DNA from 3 places in the Geobacillus sp. LYN3 genome. Region 3 is predicted to be linked to each of the others. Evidence: riboswitches for the same ligand, from Rfam matches in the RefSeq annotation. Region 3 holds a riboswitch; each other region holds the start of a gene.
The links. Region 3 has a riboswitch for cobalamin ahead of DCC82_RS05380 (ribonucleoside-diphosphate reductase subunit alpha). Riboswitches for the same ligand answer to the same signal wherever they lie in the genome.
Positions count from the first base shown of each region.

Region 1: another riboswitch for cobalamin. It lies ahead of DCC82_RS12155 (ABC transporter substrate-binding protein); the one in region 3 lies ahead of DCC82_RS05380 (ribonucleoside-diphosphate reductase subunit alpha).
Region 2: another riboswitch for cobalamin. It lies ahead of DCC82_RS09400 ((2Fe-2S) ferredoxin domain-containing protein); the one in region 3 lies ahead of DCC82_RS05380 (ribonucleoside-diphosphate reductase subunit alpha).

Region 1 covers NZ_QCWL01000001.1:2,321,117-2,327,839, forward strand. The annotation lists gene cbiB (adenosylcobinamide-phosphate synthase CbiB) at 1-113, opposite strand, end outside; gene DCC82_RS12145 (adenosylcobinamide amidohydrolase) at 110-1,594, opposite strand; gene DCC82_RS12150 (FecCD family ABC transporter permease) at 1,594-2,646, opposite strand; gene DCC82_RS12155 (ABC transporter substrate-binding protein) at 2,612-3,568, opposite strand; cobalamin riboswitch at 3,698-3,912, opposite strand; gene DCC82_RS12160 (PH domain-containing protein) at 4,043-4,657, opposite strand; gene DCC82_RS12170 (DUF7916 family protein) at 5,041-5,958, opposite strand; gene nagE (N-acetylglucosamine-specific PTS transporter subunit IIBC) at 6,053-6,723, opposite strand, start outside.
Region 2 covers NZ_QCWL01000001.1:1,809,790-1,816,512, reverse strand. The annotation lists gene cobJ (precorrin-3B C(17)-methyltransferase) at 1-1,370, opposite strand, end outside; gene DCC82_RS09420 (energy-coupling factor ABC transporter ATP-binding protein) at 1,439-2,284, opposite strand; gene cbiQ (cobalt ECF transporter T component CbiQ) at 2,302-3,018, opposite strand; gene DCC82_RS09410 (energy-coupling factor ABC transporter substrate-binding protein) at 3,015-3,299, opposite strand; gene DCC82_RS09405 (energy-coupling factor ABC transporter permease) at 3,301-4,041, opposite strand; gene DCC82_RS09400 ((2Fe-2S) ferredoxin domain-containing protein) at 4,038-4,436, opposite strand; cobalamin riboswitch at 4,562-4,753, opposite strand; gene rraA (ribonuclease E activity regulator RraA) at 4,803-5,297, opposite strand; tRNA gene DCC82_RS09390 (tRNA-Gln) at 5,400-5,471, opposite strand; gene DCC82_RS09385 (DNA topoisomerase III) at 5,800-6,723, opposite strand, start outside.
Region 3 covers NZ_QCWL01000001.1:1,025,575-1,032,297, forward strand. The annotation lists gene DCC82_RS05375 (ribonucleotide-diphosphate reductase subunit beta) at 1-388, opposite strand, end outside; gene DCC82_RS05380 (ribonucleoside-diphosphate reductase subunit alpha) at 408-2,693, opposite strand; cobalamin riboswitch at 2,818-3,015, opposite strand; gene DCC82_RS05385 (carbon starvation CstA family protein) at 3,313-5,391, shown strand; gene DCC82_RS05390 (YbdD/YjiX family protein) at 5,384-5,587, shown strand; gene DCC82_RS05395 (glycoside hydrolase family 13 protein) at 5,847-6,723, shown strand, end outside.

The DNA.
Region 1 (6,723 bases), 1.3 Mb from region 3:
TCGAAAAAGGAAATGAATGATCCGATTCCACGCACGGGGTGCGGAAGCCAACGAGGATCGCCAAACAACCAATCCAACACAAGCGCCAGAGCAATCGCCAAAAGATGACTCACAATGATTCCCTCCGCTGTTTATAACGGCGAAGGGCTTCCTTTGTCGCTTCATAAACGGTTCGCCCGATCGCTTTTCCAATCGGTGTGATCGTTCCAGCATAAGGAAACGTTGCTCCCGTTTGTGTCGCGGCAATCGCGATGCAATCCGTCGATGTTCCTGTTGCATAGGTGCTTGTTTCAGGATCGACAATTTTTTCATCGTATAATGCTTTTGTTTTTGCTTCCGTCGCCGTCATTAAAGCCTGCACATAAGCGGCATCCGTCAACGTTCCGTCGATAAATACCATAATGTTAATCGTGCCGACTTTTTGGCTTAATTCCTCTCGTTTCCATGCTTGTGCGGCATCAACGGCATTTCCTACTCCAGCGGTAACAACGGTCCATACAGAAAACGCATCATGTTTCTCATACATGCAGACGGTATCTTCGACAGAAACAGCGGTCATCATTCCAATCGTTTTTTGGACGGGAAAGCCGCGGCGCCGTAAATAATGTTTCATTTCCGTTTCCGCATCTTCGCAATCATAATCTTTTGAAACTTGACGATTGACAAAATGAGTCGCCCATTGAAAGCCTGATCCGACAAGCGCGGAAGATAACACCTTAAGCGGCTCGGTTGCGGTTACAACGACGCAGTCCTCCAACATTGTCCACGCGAATCGTTCGCGCAGTTCGTTATGTTGTAATATCGGAAATTGCCATTCCCGTAAAAACGCCATAAGCGGTTTAGAGACGGTCGGATGTGCTTGCCTGCTTACGGACGCGTGAAATACAGAACGGAAAATCTCAGGTTCCATCAGCTCTTCCGGCGTCCCTAGCGCGACTACCTCCCCTTTTTTTAACATTAAAAGCCTGTCACAATATAAACTAGCGATGTTAATATCATGAAAAATCGCAATAACCGTTAACTCTTTTTCCTTCGCCGAGCGGACAAGCTGGTCCAATAGCTTCATTTGCTGGGTAATGTCCATATGATTGGTCGGTTCGTCTAGCAATAAAAGCTGAGGCTGCTGCGCAAGCGCTCTTGCTAAATAAACACGCTGACGTTCTCCCCCACTCAAACGGTCAATCCCTTCTTCTGCTTTTTCCATTAGCCCAACTTCTTCGATTGCTGTTTTCACCGCTTGTTCATCTTCTTCCGTCCATGTCGGAAATAGACCGCTTTGATGGGCATATCTTCCAAGTTCCACTGTTTCTTTTACCGTATATCCGAATGCCGCATCAACCGTTTGCGGAAGCACCGCGGCAAAGCGCGCCCATTCTTTTTGCGAAAAAGAACGAAGCGGCCGGCCGTTTACTGTTATGCTTCCGTTTTGTAATAACAACTCCTTGCTTAACAGTTTCAATAAGGTCGTTTTCCCGCTCCCATTTGGCCCTAAAATCCCAAATACTTCTCCCTTTGCTACGGTAAACGTTACATCATGAAGCACTTGTTTACGATGATAGTGGTAAGAAACATGGTTTACTTCAAGCACATTCATCACGTCTTTCTTCGCATTCTTCGAAAAAATAGTAGTGCAAATAAAGGTGCGCCAATCAATGAGGTAATTACGCCGATTGGCAATTCTCTCGGCGAAATAATCGTACGCGCCAATAAATCAGTAAGAACGAGAAAGGCACCGCCATACAATAGGGAAAGCGGCAACAGAAGACGATGGTTCGGACCACAGACGAGGCGAACCATATGTGGAACGACCAATCCGACAAAACCGATCGTTCCGGAAACAGACACCGCCGCGCCGGTTAGCAGCGAAGCACCGGTTAAAATCATCACTTTTCGCTTCAACACATCGACCCCGATATGCATAGCGGCCGACTCCCCAAACGCAAAAGCGTTCAGTTCGCGCGCATTAAAAAGCAGCATGATCACTCCGATGAGAAAAAACGGAAGCATCATCATCGTATATTTCCAGCCGCGCATCGCTACGCTCCCCATCAGCCATGCAATAATTTGCCGCAATTCTTCTCCAGTTAGTGCAATCATTAAGGAAATAAGCGCGCTGAAAAACGCCCCGAACATAATTCCAACTAGGATGATGGTCTCTACAGACATTTTTCGCTCCACCGCTCGTGTAAATAAAAGAACAAGCACGAGCGTCACAAGGCCAAATATAATGCTGACAATAGGAAGCGTAAATGTACCAAATAACGGCAATTGAATACCGAAGAAAATGACAAAAACAGCACCAACGGAAGCACCTGACGACACGCCGAGCGTATACGGATCGGCAAGCGCATTTTTTAACAGCCCTTGAAACGCAGCTCCCGCGACCGCCAGCGACGCCCCGACAAGAAACGCGAGCACAACGCGTGGAAGGCGGATCGCCATCACGATTTGCACGAGATCATCGGGAACATCGCCGGGCAACGGCAACCCAAACGAGATCGAAAAAATAATCTTGATAATAATAGAAAAGGGAATCGATAGAGAACCTATCGATATCCCCAGCAAGAGCGAAGTAATAACGACCGTTATTGCAACTGCATACATCCATATATTACTTAAAAATATCCGGGTAAATTGTTTTTGCAAGTTCCTCTACTCCTTCGATCAAACGTGGACCTGGACGGCTTACTAAGTCTGTATTTACATCATACACCCGTTTGTTTTTCACCGCCGGGACATCTTTCCAAGCAGGACGGTCCAACACTTGCTTCGCTCCGCCGTATGTTGTAATAATGACATCCGGCTTGTACGCGACCGCTTTTTCTTCCGTAACCATCGGCCACCCTTCTAAATCACCGGCGACATTTTTCGCGGAGATCGCCTGGAGCATCTCATCAATAAACGTTCCTTTTCCAGCAGTATAAATTTCTGGAGCTGGTGATATTTCGACCCATACTTTTGCTTGATCTTCCTCTTTAATTTGCTTTGCTTTTTCTTTTATAGCTTCTAATTTTGTTTTCATATTTTGGATGATTTCTTGTGCTTTGTCCGCAGTTCCTGTCGCTTTTCCAACTAATTCGATCGAATGATAGACATCATCAAACGTTTTCGCATCATTGACAACCAATACAGTAATGCCTGCATCTTTTAATTGCTGAAGACCATCTTTCGAATTATGTGCACTAGACGCATGGGCAAGCACTAAATCTGGCTTCAACGAAATGACTTTCTCTACATTAAACTCCATGCCGCCTATTTTTTCCTTATTTTTTACATCTTCCGGATAGTTGTCAAAATCGCTTACACCGACGATTTTCTCTCCCAATCCCAGCGCATAGGCGATTTCTGTGTTGCTTGGAATTAAGGAAACGATTTTTTTCGGCTCAGACTGTATCGTTACATCCTCGCCTAATCCATCTTTTACCGTTACCGGAAACGCCGCTTGTTCCGTTTTCGGTTCTTCTTTTTTTGCAGGCTCTTTGCTTGCGTTCTCTCCATTACATCCAAACAAGAAGCCAAATGTAAGGATGAATACGAGCAACATGACATACTGTTTCCATTTTTTCATTTTTTGTTCCCCCTTCTTTATGTAAAATAAAAAAACTCATTCCTAACTCGGAATGAGCGAGAAACGGCAATATGTATACACGAAGGCAGCCACCGTTGCCGTTTCCTCATCTCACCCCCCGAAGATAGGAAACTATAAGCGAACAAGGCAGGTCTACTGACTCATGCTTCATCCTACTCTGAACCTTCCCATACGGCAAACGGCGCTTGCCATTCCACCGTACAGTGGCGATTTCATTTCGTCAGCATTTACAGTTGCGGGGACAGTTCTGGACTTTCACCAGATTCCCTATTAAGCCATTAGGAGCGAATCGCTCCATTCGGCACCTTGCCGCTATTGTATAAAATTGTCGAACAATTGACAGTTATAATATTAAAGGAAGAAAGATCGTTTGGCAATAAAAAATTCAAAGTTTCATTGTTTTCAATTCATTAAAACCCCCGAACTTTTAGCGATTCGGAGGTTACAATGCAATTAATTATTAATATACCGTTCAAACACAAAGCCGAAGTCTTTCACCGTATATTTTGTTTTCGCGTCAACGAGCCATTGAAACGCAAGTTCATTCACCGCTTTGAAATCGGCAACGAAATTATTTGTGTCACTTTTCACTTGCCCGAATACGTTTGCCGTCAATTCCAAACTTTTATGCGCGTACTCGAGCTTCGTTTTGTTTTCATGGCAAAGCTCAGAGATGGCGAGCAGCGATTTATATAAATCTTTTAGTTCTTCTAAATGCTTTTTATGGACGTCAATCGAATAGGCATGGGCGCCGATTTTAAACTTAATCTCCACATCTAAATCGACCGTGCCTGCCGTTTCGAGCGACACATCGGAAATCGTATGTTTGTAATAATCATAGCGGCGCAATACGCGTTTTTTGCTTGTTGCGCTCGTGCCATCCAAATGAATAAGCGCTTTATTGGTAAAGCAATACTCATCCGACTTCGATTTAATTAAGAAATAAATCTTTTCCCCGTCTTCATGCATCACGTAATCATCGGCATCGACTTTATCATAGTTTTCCGGTTTAATAACCGAGCCGATATCGCTTAATCCAAGCACATCGGCAGCGACTTTTCCAAACATCGTGCAGCTCCTCTCCTTATTTAAAAAATGGTAATTACTTTTATTGTATCATGAGTAAACGGAATATCCCTAAAATTTTTTCTATTTTTTGAAGAATAGTGAAACTTCTCATGCTATAATAAACGCATCACTAGTTGGAAAGGATAGATGCCTTATGTTTCGCATTCGTCCAACTTGTTCTGTTTGCAACAAAACAATTGAAAAAAATGAACCGATTTATGTTCATATGAGATATCCGGCATACAGAGGAATAGTAGAAATCAAGGCATTCCTCCAACAGGAAGGCAAAATCATTTGCGAAGATTGCTTCCAACAAAAAATGAAGAAGGAATAATCATCCTTCTTCGTAACAGCTCTATCATGACACAATCAATATATGTTCACTATCTCAATGGCGATCTTGCCATGCGAATATACGTATGGCGTTTGCCACGAATGGCAATCGAATACGTCATAATGTTTTCCGGAATGGCGATGCCATGATAACCGGCGTCTCCGATATGATACAGGTCGGCTCCTGCCATTTTGCTTGCGAGCGCGATTTGGCGGATCGTATGTTCATCCGCTCCTTCCTGGCTTGTGCCGATCGTAAGCATAACGAGCGCGCCATGTTCGTGGGCAACCTGAACTAGCTTTTCCGTTTTTTCTAAGGTCACACCTTGTACAGTTCCTGGCGCCGGCATAAGAACTACATCAGCTCCGGCACGAATAAAACGCATAACGATTTCTTCGGATACAATGCTAGCTCCCGTTTCGCCGGCCACTCCAGCTGCGTGCATTTTCCCAGCGATAATGAGACCGTCTTCTCTAAAAACGGCACGTGCGGTTTCGATCGCGCGGATAATTTCATTATTTGTCACACCTGTTTTCGGATTTCCGGTTAGGCAGATAAAATCGAAACCTAGACGTTTTGCTTCTTGCAGTGATTCTTCTGTTGCCATCCTTCCTTTTGGAAGAGAAGCAAGACTCTCTAACTGCCTCGCGTTCGGGTCAACAGGCTCCAAATTGACGCCAATTGGACGCCCCGTTAACTGCTTCAGACGCTTCACCATTTGATGTGGCTCCTTCGTATCCAACCCGTTTACCAGCGGCCGGAATACATCAAACATGTTCAATAGAATTAAATCCGCGCCAAACGCCGCGGCCAATTCCGCATTCGTCACCGCCGGATAAAGCGGGGCAACAGAGCTGATTACTTCTGCAACGATCGTTCTTCCTTCCGCTGCCCGAATCGATTGTTTCAGCTCTTTTCCGTTCATACGGCAAAAATCCGAGGCGCTGCAGTCTAGCAACCGCTTCATTGGCAAATCCCCCCTTGATCTATCACATCTCTATGAAAATAGACATTCCAGCTCTTTTCCACTAACGAAAAGAGCTGGAACGCTTTCCTCCTGGTTATAGCTTTTTCAGTTCGTTGGCGACAAACTCGACATCCGTGCCGACAACGACCTGCACATCCGTTTGATTGAGGCGGATGACCCCTTTTGCGCCTAAACGTTTCAGTTCGTCCTCATTGACTTTCGACATGTCTTTTACTTTTAAGCGCAGGCGGGTCACACAGTTGTCGATCTGGGTGAGGTTATCTTTACCGCCCAGCGCTTCCATATACTGTACCGCAACGTCTTTGTAGCCGCCCGATGACGCTGCGCCGCTTGCCGTGAATTCGCCTTCGATTTCTTCACGGCCAGGCGTTTTTAAATCTAATTTGACAATCAAGAAATAGAACACAACGAAATAAACGACGGCATAGATAATTCCTTGCACGATTAATAGATACGGTTTTTGCGCAATTCCATAGTTTAAGAAAAAGTCAATCGCGCCGGCCGAGAAAGTAAACCCGTGATGAATATCGAGCATCGTCGCAATCGCCATCGAAAGCCCCGTTAATACGGCGTGAGCGACATAAAGCAATGGCGATAAAAACATAAACAAAAACTCAATCGGTTCGGTAATTCCCGTTAAAAAGGCAGTCAGCGCCACGCTAATGAGCGCACCGGATACTTCTTTGCGCCGCTCTTTTTTCGCTGCGGCAATCATGGCGAGCGCTGCGGCTGGAAGACCAAACA
Region 2 (6,723 bases), 780 kb from region 3:
TGCCCAGGGTGTGCGTTTCTTCCGACCGTTTTTCCTCCTAAAAATAAGTCAAATGCTCCTTTCCGATAGACGATTCCGATATCTTCCCGCACCGCTCCGTAACATGCCATGCCGCATCCGTTTACACCAAGCTTCAATTCTTTCGGAAGCGCAATTCCGCCAAGCTGATCGTATAACTCTTCCGCGTATGGAATCGCGTCTTTTTTCTCCCCGTCGCAAAAATCGCAAGCTTTCACCGTCAGTACATCACCAACAGGGGCAACGTCAAGCCCCGCTTCTTTCAGTCTAGCGATGATACGGTCTGGATCAGAAGCAGGCACTTCCAGCTTCAAATAATGATCCGGGGTATACATCATCGTTCCGTCTTCACCGACGATGTCAGCTAGTACCATCATCTGTTTTGGCGTAAAATTTTTGTTCGCTACTCCCGGGCTAACCGCGATTTCGAAAATCGCCGGCGCAAACGTCGTGGTGTCTTGGTGGCCAATCGCCAATGTTTGCAACGCTTCTTCTGCCATTTCTCTTACCGGTTCTCGTTTCGTTTGATCAAGCGCCCACGGTTCCGCTTCTTTGCGAAGCCGTTCATGTGGTTTCAGCGGCTGTTCGGAGGCGCTTAATGTATATTTTCGTTGGTATCCGCGTGGTGTGATCATCAGCCCGTCGTATACAAACGTTGAAGAATTGCCGATAATGACAGTCGTTAACATTCCGATATCGTAATCGAGCATATGCGCTAAATCCGTCAATACGATATGTTGCCGCGCGCGATAAGCGCTTTTCACTAATCCGACCGGAGTATTTGGCGAGCGATAACGCAAAAGAATACGCTGCGCTTCGACAATTTGACGCGTGCGTCGTCCGCTTTTCGGATTATATAGAGCGATGACAAAATCGGCAGCGGCCGCCGCTTCAATGCGCTTTTCAATAAGCGCCCACGGCGTTAGGTGATCGCTTAAGCTAATGGTGCACGCATCATGCATAATCGGCGCACCTAAAAGAGCGGCACACGAGTTAATGGCAGAAATGCCTGGGATGACTTCCACCTCGATATCGCTTTCTCGCGTCCAGCCTTTTTCAATGAGCACCTCATACACAAGCCCTGCCATTCCGTACACGCCCGCGTCCCCGCTTGAAATGACGGCGACCGTTTTTCCGCGTTCCGCCCATTTCACCGCCTCTTGAGCGCGGCTTACTTCTTCCGTCATTCCAGTACTAATCACTTGTTTATTGCCAATTAAATCCGCAACTAGGTCAATGTATGTTTTATAACCGATAATAATATCGCTTTCTTCAATCGCTTCCCGCGCTCGCTTTGTCATATGTTCCTTGCTGCCTGGGCCAAATCCGACAATCAGCAATTTTCCTTTCATTGTCTCACCTCAATTTCCATCTTCCTTGTCCATGTTAACTGGGCTCATTTGTCGAAAAAACTTGAACACTATATCACTTTTTCACTAATATAGAGGCTTGTATGCTCATTCATTCTCATCCATTGTTTCATTTCTTCCACATTCCGCGGGATGCGCATCTCGTGTGGAAACAACGTTTTCCATACAGAAGCAAGCAGCGGAACACCAAGATGCCATTTTTGCAATTGATGCTGCCTAGCAAATACGTCTTGCGGTGATCCTTGCATGACAATTTGTCCGTCATGCATGACAAACACGATATCTGCCCACTCTAAGACAAAATCAAAATCATGAGTAGCGATCAAAACTGTCGTGCCAGCTCGATGAATATCGTTGATCTTCTCGACAAACCTCTCGATTTGCAGGCGGTCTAAATATGCCGTCGGCTCATCGAGCACTAATAATTTCGGATTCATCACCATTACGGCGGCAAGCGTCAGCCATTTTTTTTGACCGAGACTTAAATGATGAACGGGCTTGTCCAACCATGAACGTAATCCAAACTCGTCCAGCGCTTTTTCCATGAGCTCGTCCATCTCACTTTTTTTCATTCCTAAATGGTGCAGGCCAAACGCCAGTTCATCACGTACCAATGGCGCCACAAGCTGGTGTTCCGGATTTTGAAAAACGATGCCGACCTCTTTCCGCCATTTTTGCAAGGTTGGACGCCGATAATCCATCTTCTCTCCATTCCAATAGATGTCGCCAGAGTCGGGCCGCAACAGCCCGTTCGCATGTAAAAATAACGTTGTCTTGCCGCATCCATTATGACCGATGAGTGCGCATTTTTTTCCACTGGGAACATGAAGGCTTAATCCTTTCAACACACATGGTCCATTCGGATACGTATAATATACTTCATCCATTTTCAGCATCTTCTGCCGCCCTCCTATCATCCAAGCCATAGAAGCAAACTTATGCCGATGGCTGCTTCCCACAGATAACGTTTGTTTTTTTCGTTGTATGTTTCCATATGAACATAGACAATTTCATTGGAAACTCCGCGCGCCCATAAAGCAAGGCGCAACGCTTCATAGGAATGCCATATTTTCTGAAAAAGCTGGAACACCAACATCCCGCCATGCCGCCAATGATTTCCTCCATTTCTTGCTTTCATTGCTACGTATAGCTCTTCTGCTGCTTTCTCGAAAACAAATACAAACCGATACATAAAAAACAACAACTCAATGATAATGGATGGTACTTTCATTCGTTTGAGCACATACAATATCTCTGGAAACGGGGTAGTCACCAAGAGGAAAAATAAGCAAGACCATGCCGCGACCGAACGAGAGAGCAAAGACATTGCGATGAAAATTTGCGAACGATCAATAGAAACATGAAAAGAACTGTCAATGGAAACAAGCAAAGCTGGAAAACTGACCATCAGAAACAATGCCACGACTCCGAGTGTTTTGGCGTAAACTTTCCACGAAACACGCGCATACCCGATAATCCATGCGGCAAGCCAAATCGTCATCATTATTTGCATTTTCCAACTACCTATCATGGCCATCATTAATAATATGAACGCAAATATCACTTTTTGTTCGGGACGTATTGTCCGCAGGCGGTTATTGTAAGCAATGGTGTCAAACTGCCGGATCATTTTGTTTCCTCTTTTCGGTTCGCCCGGCCTTTATAGACACCGATAATGTAGCCAATAATTCCGGCACCGATTGCCGCCTGCACAGAAAACAGCAACGTTTCCACCTCTCCGCCTGGCGGCTCAAATATGGTTTCCATCCAAGGTTGATAATGAGGAGCGAGCTTCTGAATCATTTTTTCCGCCTGGCCATCCGTGCCGCCAAAATCAGAGTGATGAATGAACAATAACGGCGCTACTACCAGTAAAACAGCAATAGCAAGAAGAAAAAGACTTCTCTTCATATTACACTCCCCTCTCTAACTGGTTTAGTTCCTGGCTGCTGTAAGTGGATAAGAAATTCCAAACGACGACCGTAAGCAGCCCTTCTGTAATCGCCAGTGGTATTTGCGTAACAGCAAAAATGCCGGCAAATTTGGCAAACGAAGCGAAAACCCCACCTGTCGCATCCGGGAACGCCAGCGCTAATTGCAATGAGGTGACAACATATGTGGCCAAATCAGAGAAAAATGCAGCGAAAAAAATCGTCCAGCGCCTCGGTATATTCCACTTTTTCCCGAAACGATAAATACCGTACGCCACAATCGGGCCAATGACCGCCATGGACACGGCATTCGCCCCTAATGTCGTCAATCCACCATGTGCCAGCAATAACGCTTGAAACAGCAATACGATGCTGCCCATCACCACCATCGTCCATGGACCAAACAGCACCGCACCGAGCCCCACCCCCGTTGGATGTGAGCTGCTCCCAGTAACGGATGGAATTTTTAAGGCGGACAGCACAAACGTAAATGCCCCCGACAGCGCAATGAGCAGCTTTAGTTCCGGATGCTCGCGTGTAATCCGAATTAGTGAACGCATACCGATGATAAAAAACGGCAAAAACACTAGCCACCAAAAAATCACCCATCCAACTGGCAAAAATCCTTCCATAATATGCATCGCAAATGCCGATGTGCTGCCGGTAAACGTAAAATAGACGACTAAACCGCAAAGGAAAAGGGCGACTTTCCATTTTTTCATGCTTTCGTTCCTCCCGTTGCTTTACATAATTTCGAGATTCCTAGAGGGGCGTTTGATTGTTTTGACATCATCAATCCTTGCTTCTCTTCATAACGGTACGTTATCGTTTCTTCCAACCATTCCCCATCTCGCAAATGCCTTCGCACAAGCTCCCTTGCTTTTTCCGGCGTCACACCGTTGTACCATACGCCTTCAGGGTAAACGATGACTACACACGCGTCTTGGCAACGGCCATTGCAGCGAGTCCGCGTCGTATGTACAATGCCATCTAACTCCAGCATCGCGATTTCTTCGCGGATGGCAAGCGTTACTTCTTCTCCCCCTTTACGCATGCAGCTGCCTCCATTGCAAATCAGCACATGATGTTTCATTCCGATTAAGTTCCATGTTGTCATGTTGAGTCTCTCCTTTTTTGCAAAATAAAAAGCACCTCTATACGCAGAGGTGCAGAAAAATGCATACAAATATAGCAAAAAAAGTATACCATTCTCCCGCACGTCTACCTATAATCCCGTAGGTATCCGTCCGAACAAATAAGGCAAGTCTCCTGACTTAGGATCATCGCTTTATTGCGCCTTCCCGAAGTTTCCTTCAGTGACATGATGCAACAAAGCTCCCCATCACAGTGGCGGGTACCGTGACGGATTTTCACCGTACTTCCCTTTTAAGCCTATTCTCTAATGAGAAAGGCACCTTATTTGTTTGGCATATAATGTCGATTTTTCAAAGAACATTTCTGTTATTCATAGTAGTACAAATTTTCAAACATCGTCAACCACTTTTTTCAATAAGTCCGTTTTCGCCAATACAATCCCGTCTTGATCAGCGTACACATAGGCGCCTGGCTCCCAACGAACGCCGCCAAATTCGAGCGCAACGTCCCGTTTTCCCTTTCCTTCTTTTTTGCTTTTCACCGGGCAAGTGCCAATCGCCATCACCCCAAGCGGCATATTGGCGATTTCTGCGGAATCGCGAATGCATCCGTGAATAATCACCCCGGCAAGCCCGCGCTCACAAGCGATCTGGGCAAGACGGTCTCCGAGCAGCGCGCAATTTCGCGAACCTTTTCCGTCTACGACCAATACGGTGCCCGCTGGAACAGTTTCGAGCGCCTCACGAACGAGCACATTATCTTCAAATACATCGACCGTCGCGATCGGTCCGGAAAATTCCGCTTTGCCGCCGTAAGATTGCATCGGCAGCTGGCATACTTGCAATTCGCTCAAAAATTCATCGCATAAATCAGCTGTTTTCATCACAATCTCCTCCTTGCCATGTCTTATATTTGACATCCTTTGTCAAAACTCCTTCTTTTTCAACAAAAAAACAGGCAAGCGACATTGCTTGCCTGTTAGAGACTGGGCTAGCTGGATTCGAACCAGCGCATCACGGAGTCAAAGTCCGTTGCCTTACCGCTTGGCTATAGCCCAATATTATCATGTTCTTGCCAAACTGTTTATGAGATGATTTGTACATTTGTAGTATATCCAGAAGTTTTTGTCTCTATGTATAAAAACATCTAATTTTCATCCGCTTTTTCTTCTCCGTTTTTACTCATTTCAGTATGGGCAAAATCCTTTTTTCAAATTGTTTATCCATGGTTATCCCTTCTTTTGTTTACGTAATATAATTACTGTTACTCAAAAAAATTTCCCTTACAAGTGTAATCGTACAATTTTTAGATCTATTCGTAAATATGCTAATTGCCATTTTCTAGTGATGAAAAAAATAATCTCCCCCTCAACATGAGAAAGGAGATTATTTTTTCGGAAACGAAAACACTATTTTTTTCTCCTTTTCATCCCACATTAACGCTGCATCAAACGTTTTCTCTCCTTTTTTAAACCCTTTGATGACGTTCGTTTTCCCATGCTGCAAAAGCTTTTTTACATTGGCTTGCGAAATCGTTTTGCCAAGAATTCTTTTTGAAATCGTAAATGAGCATTTCGTCTTGGCATAATTGGCGCAGCCATAAAACTCGCCTTTGTCAATGACCATTCCGCCGCATAATTTGCATGTGCCAACTGGTTTTCCTAACGTCGCTTTCGATGTGGTGCGCTGAATTGATGCCGTATCGAATCCGGCAAAGTTCCAGTGCTGCGACGAGGCAAGCGCATCTTCGACGATTTTTTTCGATAATTTTTTTACTTGCTCCATAAAATGGGCCGCTGACGCCTTCCCTTCGCCGATTTCGCTTAGACGCTGCTCCCATTTCGCTGTCATTTCCGGAGAGGCTAAAATTTTTTCGCCAATCGCTTCGATGAGCACTTTCGCTTTATCGGTCGCATATACTTGATTTTTCTTTACTTCGATATAATTTCGCTCTTTCAGCGTCGTAATGATGGCGGCGCGCGTCGCTTCCGTGCCAAGACCTTCCGTTTTGGCAAGCACTTTTTCCAATTCTTCGTTATCTAAAAATTTCCCTGCCGTTTTCATCAGCGTAATCAGCTGACCTTCCGTATACCGCTTTGGCGGCTGGGTCTTTCCTTCTTTTATACGGACGTCCAGCACATCGCCTTGTTCGCCTTCACGGAGCGAGGGAAGAATCGCTTCCTCGCCCTCTTCCCGCTGGCTGATGACTTTCCGCCATCCTTCCTGGATTTGCTGCTTTCCTTTCGAAATAAACCGGGCGCGCCCATCAACAAGCGTGATAACGGTCGTATAGTCAAACACCGCCGCTTC
Region 3 (6,723 bases):
GAACATAAGAATATGAATGATTATGAATGACTTCTTGCTGCGCGAGCATAATCATCAGCGCGTTAATGCTCGAATCAGTGATATAATTGGCGACTCTTCCGGCGTAATCTGTTTGAATGCTGTCAAGCAACGCTAAAAGCCCAATGATTTTCAAAAACGCGTCTTGTTCGCGTTCAGTTAAATTCGGAAATTGTTTGACGTCTTGGGACATATTGATCTCAAACGGCGTCCAAAAGTTTGCCAGCATTCGTTTATATTTGGCGTACGCCCAAGGATAGGCGATATCATCCCAATTTAGGACGTTTGAGCTTTTGCCGTTAATGATTCTTGTAGAGCGGTTTGGTGCTTCTGGGTCCATGATGATCCGCTTCGTTAATGGATGTGCCATGTTTTATTCCCCCTTGGCATTAACTTGCGCATGATTCACATTCATCGATCGTGCTGGAAGTAGAACGGACGTAATACGTTGTTTTTAGTCCTGACTTCCATGCGGTGAGATGAAGATCTAAAAGCTCTTTTGCTTTGATGGTGTTCAACACGTAAAAATTAAACGAAATCGCTTGGTCGATATGGCGTTGGCGCGCCGCATTTTGCTTAATGCTCCAATGCTGGTCAATATGGTAAGCTGATTTATAGTACCACGTTGTTTCGGCGTTTAAATCGGGCACGGTAACTGGAATTTTGTAATCTTTCTTTTCTTCGGCGTACACTTTTAAAAAGATCGGATCGATACTGGCGGTGCTGCCGGCGATAATCGACGTCGAAGCATTTGGCGCGATCGCCATCACATAGCCGTTGCGCATGCCGTGTTTGGCGACTTGTTCTTTGAGTGCATCCCAGTCAAATTCTTCGGTGCGATGATATCCGCGCTTGTCGAAATAAGCGCCCGTCTGCCAGTCAGATCCCGGAAACGCTGGATAGCTTCCTTTTTCTTTCGCGAGCTCCATACTCGCTTGGATCGCTAAGTAGGCAATTTTTTCGTACAGCTTGTCCGCGTATTCAACTGCTTCGTCTGATTCCCAGCGAATGCCTTTTAACGCAAGCAAATGATGCCAGCCGAACGTGCCAAGTCCGACGGCGCGATATTTTTGATTGGTGAATTTCGCTTGTAATACCGGGATATTATTTAAATCAATGACGTTATCGAGCATGCGCATTTGGATCGGGATGAGCCGCTCGAGTACATCGTCGGTGACGGCACGGGCAAGATTGATGGAAGACAAATTGCAAACAACGAAATCGCCCGGGATTTTTTCAATGATAATCTTTCCATCTTTCGTATATTGCTTTTCCATGACGGTCGGGCTTTGGTTTTGCGCAATTTCCGTGCAAAGGTTGCTGCAGTAAATCATGCCGAGATGCGCGTTCGGGTTTTTCCGGTTCACTTCATCGCGGTAAAACATAAATGGTGTGCCGGATTCTAATTGGCTGCGCATAATGCTTTTCATTATTTCGATCGCCGGCACTTTTTCTTTCGAAAGACGCTCCTCTTGAACGCATTGCCAATATTTTTCGCGAAAGCTTCCGCTGCCCTTTTCTTCGTCATAAAAATCTTCCAAACTAAATCCCATCACTTTGCGCACTTCATGCGGGTCAAACAAGTACCAATCGCCGCGTTTTTCGACTTGCTCCATAAATAAATCAGGAATGCAGACGCCGGTAAATAAATCGTGCGTTCTCATCCGCTCATCGCCGTTGTTTAATTTCGCATCCAAAAAAGCGAAAATGTCTTTATGCCAGACGTCTAAATAGACGGAAATCGCACCTTTTCGCTGCCCTAATTGGTCAACGCTGACGGCGGTGTTATTAAGCTGCTTCATCCATGGAATAACGCCGGACGAAACGCCTTTAAACCCCCTGATATCGCTGCCTCGGCTTCTGATTTTGCCGAGATAGACGCCGATTCCGCCGCCGGATTTGGAAAGGTTGGCGATATCGGTGTTGCTGTCGTAAATCCCTTGCAAGCTGTCATCGACCGTGTCGATAAAGCAGCTTGACAGTTGTCCGTAGCTTTTTCCGGCATTTGCTAATGTCGGCGTGGCGACGGTCATATATAAGTTGCTTAGCGCCCAATACGCTTCTTGAATGAGCGCAAAACGGCGATGTTTCGGTTCTTTCGCCATTAACGTCATTGCGATGATAAGGAAGCGCTCCTGCGGCAGTTCGTACAAGTTGCGGTCGTAGTCGCGGGCGAGGTAGCGGTCCGCGAGCGTGCGAAGGCCGATATATGTAAACAACTTATCTTTATCTGGATCAATAAGTTTTCCAAGCTCATTGATTTCTTCTTTTGAGTAATCATCAAGAAGAGAACGATCGTACACGCCTTTAGAAACAAGCGTTGTAATCAACTCGTACAAGCTGCCGTAGCGTTGTTTTGCGTCATATCCACGTTGTTTTGCCGCTTCTTTGTATAGCTTTTGCAAATAGATGTGAGCACAGACAAACGTCCATTCTGGTTCTGCCTCACTAATATAGGAAAGACCTTCAAGTATTAAGTAATTCGTGATTTGTTCCGCAGAAAGTGTATCTTTGCTTTCGATGATGCGGATGATGCGCTCCATATAGTCATCTGTCTGTAGATGCGGGTAGTCTTTTGTTATATTGCGGATAAAGGAAATGAGTCGTTCGCGCGAAAACGGTTTAGTTTGCCCGTTTTCTGAAGTAATAATGATAGTGTTCGCCTGTAGTTCCATCAGTTTCTCCTCCTTGTTTCCATAAAAAAATCCACTCGGGTCGAGTGGACGAAACGACAGTATAAAAAGGGCAAGAGAAGCCCTTTCCAACCATCGTTTCATCTTCTCGCTCCCCGGAGAACATGAAACGCAAACAAGCAAGGCAGGTCTCCTGACTCGTGCTTCTTCCTACTTTGGATCCTTCCCGTATGTGCGCCCGAGCGAGCTTTCACATACAGTGGATGTTCCATTTCGTCCACACATACAGTTGCGGGGGCAGTTCTGGATTCTCACCAGATTCCCTATTAAGTCCGGATGGACACCATTGCTTGCGGTTTTTATACTATATTTAGTTGTTTTATGAGTTTATAACACAATATATAGTGTTGTTGCTGTTGGTACAAGCATATAATAAAACGATAGAAAATTCAACTATTTTTTGTAAGGACATGAAAACTAATAATAAAACAGTTATCCAAAATTCAACAAATTAATATTAGGCAGGAATGTTCAGAGTAAAAAAAGATATGGTGATAAAACGACTATAAAAATATTTATCCTTATAATATTTAGAAAATATTCTTTGAATTTTTCAGAATAGTTAATATAATATTATTAAAACAACAAAGGGGGAAAAGACGTGAAAGGATTAAAATCGGCCTTGCTTTGGGGGCTTATTTCCGCTCTTGGGGCGGCAGGGTTTGCCGTTCTTGCATTGAACCGCGGCGAGACGGTAAATGCGATTTGGCTGATTGTCGCGGCTGTCTGTACGTATGCGGTAGCGTATCGGTTTTATAGTAAATTTATCGCTCGCAAAGTATTTGAACTTGATGACAGTCGCAAAACGCCTGCGGAAGTGTTTAATGATGGAAAAGATTATGTGCCGACAAACAAATGGGTATTATTCGGCCATCATTTTGCGGCGATCGCTGGCGCCGGACCGCTTGTCGGACCGATTTTAGCAGCGCAAATGGGATATTTGCCAGGGACGATTTGGATTATTGTCGGCGTTGTGTTAGCGGGCGCGGTTCAAGATTTTATCATTTTGTTCGCGTCGATGCGCCGTGACGGCAAGTCGCTCGGTGAAATGATCAAGGAAGAAATTGGCCCTGTAACAGGATTTATCGCGATGCTTGGAATTTTAGGAATCATGATTATTTTATTAGCTGTTTTAGCATTGGTAGTAGTAAAAGCGCTTGTAGGAAGCCCTTGGGGAATGTTTACTATTGCCGCAACGATTCCAATTGCGATTTTGATGGGAGTTTACATGCGCTTTATTCGTCCAGGGCGTGTGGCGGAAGCGTCATTAATGGGATTTATTCTGCTTCTTGTTTCTCTTGTCGCTGGACAGTATGTGGCGGAGCATCCGACACTAGCGAAAATGTTTACGATGAAAGGCGAAACGATCGCCATTTTAATGATTGCTTATGGCTTTGTCGCTTCGGCATTGCCGGTATGGTTATTGCTTGCGCCGCGTGACTATTTGAGCACGTTCTTAAAAATCGGTACGATTGTTGGTTTAGCGTTAGGAATTTTAGTGGTTGCACCTGATTTACAAATGCCGGCGTTAACGAAATTTGTGGATGGCACTGGTCCTGTGTTTGCTGGTAACTTATTCCCATTCTTATTTATTACGATTGCTTGCGGTGCGGTGTCTGGATTCCATGCACTCGTTTCGTCTGGTACAACGCCAAAAATGATTGAGATAGAGAGCCATGCCCGCCCGATCGGCTATGGAGCCATGTTAATGGAATCGTTCGTGGCAGTGATGGCAATGGTTGCTGCGTGTATATTAACTCCTGGAGCATATTTCGCGATTAATAGTCCAGCTGCTGTAATTGGGCAGGATGTTGTGCAAGCAGCAAAAGTCGTATCTTCATGGGGATTTACCATTACGCCTGACATGCTGACGGAACTTGCCAAAGATGTCGGTGAGCAAACGATTTTATCGCGGACTGGCGGAGCGCCGACACTAGCGATCGGAATGGCTGTCATCCTTTCCAATGTGATCGGCGGAAAAGCATTAATGGCGTTTTGGTATCATTTCGCGATTTTATTTGAAGCGCTCTTTATTTTAACGACGATCGATGCAGGCACACGCGTTGGGCGTTTTATGATTCAAGATATTATGGGCACTTTCTACAAACCGCTTGGCAAAACGGATTCGCTAGTTTCCAATATTATCGCGACTACATTATGTGTATTAGCTTGGGGCTATTTCTTATATCAAGGAGTAGTCGATCCTCTGGGTGGCATTAATACATTATGGCCGCTTTTCGGCATCGCAAACCAAATGCTGGCAGGAATTGCGCTCTTATTTGGAACGACGGTTTTATTCAAAATGGGCAAAAAAGCTTACGTTTGGGTGACATTGGTCCCAACGACATGGCTTTTAGTGGTAACGATGACAGCAGGATTCCAAAAGCTGTTCCATAGCGATCCAAAAATCGGTTTTCTATCGCATGCTAATGTATTTAAAGATGCATTAAATCAAGGAAAAATTTTAGCACCTGCAGCCAACGAGGCACAAATGCGCCAAATTATTATGAACGACTACATTGATGCAACACTATGTGCGATCTTCATGCTTGTTGTGCTTGCGATGTTGATTTCGTCGGTCAATATGTGGATAAAAGTGTTACAAAACAAACACGTACCGTTGAAAGAAGCGCCTTACATTCCAAGGGATGGAGGAAATGAGGTTAAACATTATGCGTAAGTGGGTTCAAACGATTCTTTCCTACCGCAAGCAATTCCTTGATTTGCTTGTCGGTGTTCCAAACTACGAGAAATATGTAGAACATATGAAAACACATCATCCAGGAGAGCCGATAAAATCAAGAAAAGAGTTTTTCTGCGAAGTGCAGGAAGCGCGCTATAACGGCAAAGGCGGAAAAGTATCACGCTGTTGCTGACATAAAAAGGGGAAACTATTCCCCTTTTTTCCTTTTTCGTATTTATTTCAAGTTAAATGAGGACGAGCTTTTTCGTTTGTGTTTTCCTGTTCATTCACGAGGCGAATCGCTCCAAAACAGAGTAAGAATAGAAAAAGCGCAGCTTTCTATGTATACAAAAGAAGGCTGCCTTCTTTTTTGCAAAAAAGATTGTATATTGGCATCATGTAGTGTACAGTTAATAGTGAAAACGTATGCACAAAAAGAGGAGGATACAGCCGTGAAGAAAGCTTGGTGGAAAGAAGGAGTCGCGTATCAAATTTATCCGAGAAGCTTCATGGATTCAAATGGCGATGGAATTGGAGATCTTCGCGGAATTATCGAGAAGCTTGACTATTTAAAAGACCTTGGAATCGATATCATATGGATTTGTCCAATTTACAAGTCGCCAAATGCCGATAACGGATATGATATTAGCGATTATCATGCGATTATGGAAGAATTCGGGACAATGGAAGACTTTGATTTATTGCTCGAGGAAATTCACCGGCGCGGCATGAAAGTGATTTTAGATTTAGTCATTAACCATACAAGCGATGAACACCCATGGTTTATTGAATCGCGTTCATCACGGGATAATCCGAAACGGGATTGGTACATTTGGCGTGATGGAAAAAATGGCAAAGAGCCGAACAACTGGGAAAGCATCTTTGGCGGATCGGCGTGGGAGTACGATCCGAAAACTGATCAATATTACTTGCACATATTTGATGTAAAGCAGCCGGATTTAAACTGGGAAAACGAAGAAGTGCGCCAAGCGTTGTATAAAATGATTAATTGGTGGCTGGATAAAGGAATTGATGGATTTCGAGTGGATGCCATTTCACATATTAAGAAAAAGCCGGGATTGCCGGATTTGCCGAATCCGAAAGGGCTAGATTATGTTCCGTCTTTTGCCGGCCATATGAACCAAGAGGGGATTATGGATTATTTAAGAGAGCTCAAAATGCAAACGTTTGCGCACTATGATATTATGACAGTTGGCGAAGCAAATGGCGTTACCGTCGAGGACGCGGAAGAATGGGTCGGTGAGGAAAACGGCATTTTCAATATGATCTTCCAGTTTGAACATTTAGGGTTATGGCAAAAAGGAACGA